Linked DNA regions of Flammeovirga yaeyamensis. The protein of the gene in region 1 interacts with the protein of each later gene in a pairwise test. Links are inferred from orthologs where the notes say so. Each region holds a gene or a part of one and is shown in the gene's direction. Other genes may lie near its edges.

The links.
Region 2: the proteins of KMW28_RS12455 (region 1) and rlmB interact in binary tests that used the Escherichia coli proteins (3 or more experiments, as listed by UniProt). The link is inferred for Flammeovirga yaeyamensis from one-to-one orthologs.

What each region holds. Positions count from the first base shown.
Region 1 is NZ_CP076132.1:3,148,977-3,152,211, forward strand. The notes cover bases 277-3,171. They hold KMW28_RS12455 (NAD(P)H-hydrate dehydratase), read left to right. Parts: upstream 277-921; coding sequence 922-2,421; downstream 2,422-3,171. Other genes in these bases: KMW28_RS12450 (HAD family hydrolase), read right to left, coding at 277-661; KMW28_RS12460 (adenylate/guanylate cyclase domain-containing protein), read right to left, coding at 2,450-3,171. In the rest of the region: more of KMW28_RS12450, read right to left, coding at 1-276; more of KMW28_RS12460, read right to left, coding at 3,172-3,235. UniProt on the Escherichia coli protein: Bifunctional enzyme that catalyzes the epimerization of the S- and R-forms of NAD(P)HX and the dehydration of the S-form of NAD(P)HX at the expense of ADP, which is converted to AMP.
Region 2 is NZ_CP076132.1:609,363-612,648, reverse strand. The notes cover bases 204-3,149. They hold rlmB (23S rRNA (guanosine(2251)-2'-O)-methyltransferase RlmB), read left to right. Parts: upstream 204-1,252; coding sequence 1,253-2,047; downstream 2,048-3,149. Other genes in these bases: KMW28_RS02440 (glycosyltransferase family 9 protein), read left to right, coding at 2,872-3,149; KMW28_RS02445 (DUF4254 domain-containing protein), read left to right, coding at 2,098-2,706; KMW28_RS02455 (hypothetical protein), read left to right, coding at 507-1,109; KMW28_RS02460 (M28 family metallopeptidase), read left to right, coding at 204-404. Outside these bases: more of KMW28_RS02460, read left to right, coding at 1-203; more of KMW28_RS02440, read left to right, coding at 3,150-3,286. UniProt on the Escherichia coli protein: Specifically methylates the ribose of guanosine 2251 in 23S rRNA.

The sequences.
Region 1 (3,235 bases):
TCCAATCACTAATTTTGATTGTTTTAAACCCTAACTCTTTACACTCTTTTGTATATTGTTCTGGCTTATCATATTCTTTATTGGCTTCATCATCATGAATTACTAAATAACCATTACCCACATATTTCATCATTGGGAAATCGCCATGAGAATTACCATAAGCAACTGTTGGCTTGATTCCTCTTGCCTTCAAATTATCAACTTTACCTTCTTTGTCGTTGATGTTGATATTCTTTGCTTTTAGCTTCTCCGTTCTAAACTCAGAACCAATCACCACATCAAAAGAATTATTTAAATAGCGTTTGTTTACCTCTTCGGCAAATCTCACTTCAGAACCTGTACATAAAACTAATGTGTAACCCTCTTTTTTAAGACTATCCACAACAGTCATCATATAAGGATACACTCTGATATCGTGTTTCTTAAAAAACGATTTTAGATATTTTGGATATTTTGGATTGTTACTTAGTTCAGTTAAACCATTGACTAAATCATCCATAGTTTCAATCTGACTAGTACTATATTTCTTGGCAAAATCTGCCAATGCATAGTTTGGTGATTCAGAAATTAACGTTCCATCCATATCAAAAACAGCAATTTTATCTTGAGCTAGAACAAATTGTGAAACAAATAAAAGGGTAATTAGTAAAATCTTTTTCATTTTCTTCTGCGATTATAGTTTATATCCGTATTAACGTAAAGTTAAGAGTTTATTCATACCATATAAGATCATAAACTTCCCAATTAAGATCAAATACAATTTATTCACTTTTGTTTAGAATTCTGTTTTTTCAAAATTATAATACTATGATTTCTTGATGTAAGACAAAATAGAATCAATAGGTAAAAATTAGGAAAGGTTTGACTGATATTTAAACTTTTCTTATTAAATTATATCAAGCAAAACATCAAGAACTATACATGAAACTATATACTGCACAACAGATAAGAGATTGGGACAAATTCACTATTAAAAACGAACCCATCAAAAGTATTGATTTAATGGAACGTGCCGCTGGCAAATTAACTGATTGGTACCTTGAAAACTGTGGCGGTTATGAAGATGTGAGTATATTTTGTGGTATTGGAAATAACGGTGGTGATGGCTTAGTGATGGCAAGACTCCTCTCCAATGAACAATTTGATGTTAAAGTTTTCATTGTCCACTTTGGAGAAAATCCTTCTCCCGACTTTACTGAAAACTTAGAACGCTTACCTAAGAAAATTGATTGTGTCCACATCAAAGAATCTACTGATATTCCTGAGTTAAACAAAGAAACTGTGATTGTAGATTGCATTTTCGGATCAGGCATCTCTCGTCCTCCAAAAGGAATTACTTTGGATGTGATCACCAAAATCAATAAATCAAACAATCCAGTCATTTCAGTAGATATTGCTTCTGGACTGTATACCGATCATTATTCTACCCATTTTAATAGCATCGTAGAAGCGGATATCACTCTCACATTGGAAGTTCCAAAACTTTCTATGTTGTTCCCTGAAAACGAAAAGAATGTAGGTGAATTACATATACTAAAAATTGGATTAGATAAAGAATATGCAAGGACTGTAGATTCGAATTTCTATTTCACTACTTCACAGACAGCAGAAAAGATTTACAAACCTAGAAAGCGATTTGATCACAAAGGCAAGTTTGGTCATGTGTTATTAGTAGGCGGAAGTAAAGGTATGATTGGTGCCGTACAATTGGCCACTAGATCTGCTTTACGATCTGGTGCTGGTAAAACCTCTGTAATTGTTCCATCTTGTGGTTACGAAATCCTTCAAGCTACCTGCCCTGAAGCCATGTGTATTGCTGATCCATCTAGAAATCATATTGTCGCCTCTACTCTATTAAAGCCTTACACTGCCATTGGTATTGGACCAGGAATAGGAAAACATGAACAAACAAAAAAAGCGATCCGATCGATCATTGAAGACGCTGAAAAGCCGATTGTCTTAGATGCTGATGCTCTTAATCTGTTATCAGAAAATAGCGATTGGTGGGAAATGATTCCCGAAAACTCCATTTTAACTCCTCATGTTGGGGAATTCGAAAGACTAGCTGATATACATTTCATCAATTCATTTGACCGTTTAGAAGCCGCTTCAAAAATGGCTCAGGATCGAAAGGTGATTATTATTCTTAAAGGGGCAAATACTGCGGTCTGTTTACCAAATGGTGAAATTCACTTTAACTCTACTGGTAATCCAGGATTAGCCAAAGGTGGAAGTGGTGATGCTTTGTTGGGATTAATTACTGGTTTACTCGGACAAAAATACAATTCCATGGAAGCAGCTATTCTTGGTGTCTACATTCATGGAAAAGCTGGTGATTATGCCGCACAGAATATGAGTATAGAATCTGTGACCACTTCTGATGTGATTGATCATATTGGGAAAGTGTTTCTTGGGTTTTAGTCTCAAAAGGTTTCTCGGGATGTTGAAACTAAGCTAATTTAAAAATCTTAGTCGGCGTTTCCATCCCTTTCAATTTCACATCACCAATTTCTTCAATGTCAACATCACTCTTTTCCATGCGATCAAAGATGTTTTCTGAGATTAAAAACTGACTGTTATACGTCTTATTTAAAGATTCTATTCTTGCAGCTATGATCACGTTCTTTCCTGTAAGTGAATAGGCTTTTCTTTCGTCGTTACCTATGTTACCTGCTACAATATTTCCGCTATGAAGGCCGATCCCAATCTTTATTTCGGGTATTTTCTCCTCTTCCACTAATTGATTTATACATTGAAGTATTTCAAAGCCTGACTTTACTGCATCCTTTTCATGCCCATCATATTTGATAGGTGCTCCGAAAACTGCCATCAAACCATCTCCTAATAATTGAAGAACTACCCCATTATTTTTTCGAATAATTTCTATCAATTCACCAAAAACAATATTCTGAAATTTAGCAACCTCTGAGGGAGCTCGTGAATCTGCAAAAACAGTAAAATCTCGAATATCTAGGAACATAATGGAGGCATCAAAATTAGTGGTTTTAATTTCTTCTTCGCTGCTAATCATATGCTGAGCGATTTTCTGAGAGATCTGCTGACCAAATAGGCCCCTAATTTTTTCCAATAACCTTTTAGTGACTTTTTGCTCCTGACGTAAATTATGTTCCAATCGTTTTGTCGATTGAGCATAGAAATTAATTAAAAGAGACGTAATTATTATGGTAAAGACTGCATTTGAAATATAGGAAAAATGCAGCATATCTGTATCTAA
Region 2 (3,286 bases), 2.5 Mb from region 1 along the record:
TTATTGCTTTTGGTGGTGAAGAAGTAGGTTTAATTGGTTCTAAATATTATGTCGAACATCCACTTATTCCTCTGGATCAAATCAAATTTCTAGTGAATCTAGATTTATTTGGCACTGGTGAAGACGGCATGATGGCCGTGAATGGAAAAGTATATACGGAACAATATCAATTACTCGACTCGTTAAATAAGGAGGCCAATTATCTGTCTTCTATACAATCTAGAGGAAAAGCAGCTAACTCTGATCATTATTTCTTCAGCGAAGCAGGAGTACCTTCATTTTTCTTTTATTTAATGGGAAAATCATGGACTCATTATCACGATGTCAACGATCGGACTCCCTTGCCTTTAAGTAACTTTAAAGGGGCTTATCAGCTTATAATTGACTTTTGCGACAACCTTTAAATTGTGTTAAAACGTATTAACCGAACAAGTATTAACAATTGCGATCTAATGTGCTGGTCTTGAGTTAATAGATATATAAGAACAATAATTTATATATCTCTCATGCAACATCGCTTACTATTCATACTCCTGCTATTTGTTTCCCTCCAGTCATGTGTTTTACTAGACGAACACGTTCCCGCTGATGAAGTTAATGTGGAATACAAAGATCAAGACGCTTTAAAATTAAAGCCTATGGTCGATCGATATATTCAAGAGGCATCAAAAAGAAATGTCTTCTTTAAAAATAAAAAAGTCACCATCCATACAACATCTTATTCAGGCATTAATGGTAAGGGTAACCCAATGACTAGTAATGTCAACATCAATAAAACTTCTAAGAATTGGAAGAAATATATGAATGGAGATGAAGCTGCGATGCTTTCTACAGTATCTCATGAATTATGTCATGCACTATTAGGTTATCACCATAGAGGAAATGGTAAACTTGAGTATCACGGTAAGCTGTATAGAAACAGTATCATGACTTCTACCAATTGGGGAGTCCCTTCTTTAGATAAAGAAAATAACGAAATCTGGGAGTACTATTACGATGAGTTATTCCGTGTAACAGATATTCAAAGCAACTACGACGAAATTTCTGCAAATGGTAGAGAAGATATGTCACAATTCGATGTTTGTGAGCAACATGATGAAGTAAACTAAAAAAAACACTCCTTTTATAAAATGATTATGAGAAGTTTACAACTATTCTAATCAGTTGTTAAATTCTTCCATTACCTTTGCATGTGGAACCAAGTGCAATTAGAGTTATGTGCTGGGTTCATTTCCAAGTTCATTACAATATTATGTACGATAATAATAAAAAGAATCATTTTAGAAGATCACCACGTCCAAAAACAAATGCTGAAGATATCATGTATGGTATTCAGCCGATCTTCGAGGCCTTAGAAGCAGGAAAACAATTCGAGAAATTATTTATTCAAAGAGATTCATCTAACGAGTCTGTGGCGGCAATTCATAAAATGGCCAACAAAGCAGGTATCGTGGTTTCTCGTGTTCCTCAAGAAAAATTACAACGTATTACTTCTAAGAACCACCAAGGGGTGATTGGTTTCGTTCCAGCCATCGACTATGTGGATCCTCAAAATGTAATTGCTACTGCTTACGAAGAAGGTAAAGTTCCTTTAGTTCTGGTTTTAGACAGAGTAACTGATGTTAGAAACTTTGGTGCCATCGCTAGAACGGCGGAATGTGCCGGAGTAGATTTAATTGTGATCCCTAAGAAAGGTTCTGCACAAATTGGTAGTGATGCTGTAAGAACATCAGCAGGTGCCTTAAACCATATTCCTGTAGCAAGAGTTGACAATTTAACTCAAACAGTAATTGAGATTCAAGAAGCAGGACTTCAGTTAGTTTCTTGTACTGAGAAAGGTTCTAAAGATGTGTACTACATCGATTTGGAAGGACCAACAGCTATTATTATGGGTTCTGAGGAAGACGGTATCAATAGCGAATTAATTCATATCTCTGATAAATTGGCTAAAATTCCAATGACAGGTAAAGTGAGTTCATTGAATGTTGGTGTTGCAGCCGGTATCATCATTTTTGAAGCGAATAGACAAAGAATGATGAATGCTTAATGCATTTTTCTATCTTTGTGAAAATTTATAGATAACAAACAAAAGCATCTATGCAGTTTACAGAAAATTGTAATAAAATCTTTGCACAAAGCATCGATACTTATCATATAAAAGACCACGTAGATACTCCTATCGAAAACCCATTTGATAAGGAAGATATCCAACACCTATTATATCTTAAAAACTGGATCGATACTGTGCAATGGCACTTAGAGGACATCATCCGTGACCCTCAAATTAATCCAGATGAAGCGTTGAAAATCAAAAGACGTATTGATGCTTCTAACCAAGAAAGAACAGATGTTGTAGAATATATCGACAGTTGGTTCTTGGAAAAATATAAAGATGTTGCAGCGGTAGATGGAGCAAGTATCAATACTGAGTCTCCTGCATGGGCTATTGACCGTTTATCTATTCTTGCTTTGAAAATTTATCATATGCAAGAGGAAGTAAACCGTGAAAACGCTACTCCTGAGCACAAAGAAGCTTGTCAAGCTAAATTGGATATTCTTTTGGAGCAAAGAGTTGATTTATCAACTGCTATCGAAGAATTAGTAAATGATATTGCAGCAGGTAAAAAATACATGAAGGTGTACAAGCAAATGAAAATGTACAACGATCCTTCGTTAAACCCTGTACTTTATAAGGAAGGTAAATAATCCTCCCTTATCATATGATATAGATCCTCTAATAAGGATTATTTTAAAAGTTGTTTTCATATTACTCTTTGTATTTGGAAACAACTTTTTATTTTTATGACGGGTTATGCTTTTCAATGGTCTAACCTTAGAATTACTAAAGTTTATCAACATTCTGTTTATTTCATGTCAAAAAAAATTCTAGCATTTCGATTTTCAGCAATGGGCGATGTGGCTATGACCGTTCCAGTGCTTAAAGAGGTTTTAAAGCAGAATCCGGATACCGAAATCGTTATGGTTTCTCGTCCGTTTCTAAAGCCTTTTTTCGAAAATATTCCTAGGTTAACCTTTTTTGGAGCTGATTTAAACGGGGAACATAACGGCTTTAAAGGACTTAGAAATCTATACAAATCGCTTCAGGCACAAGGTCCTTTTTTAGCAGTAGCTGATATACATTCCGTATTAAGAACTTTTATTTTGGATGCTTTTTTCCAAACATCAGGTACTAAGGTTGTTCGAATTGATAAAGGACGTAAGGGCAAAAAACAGCTTACTAGACCAAAAGATAAAGTGATGCAACCGCTTAGGCCAATGCCTGAAA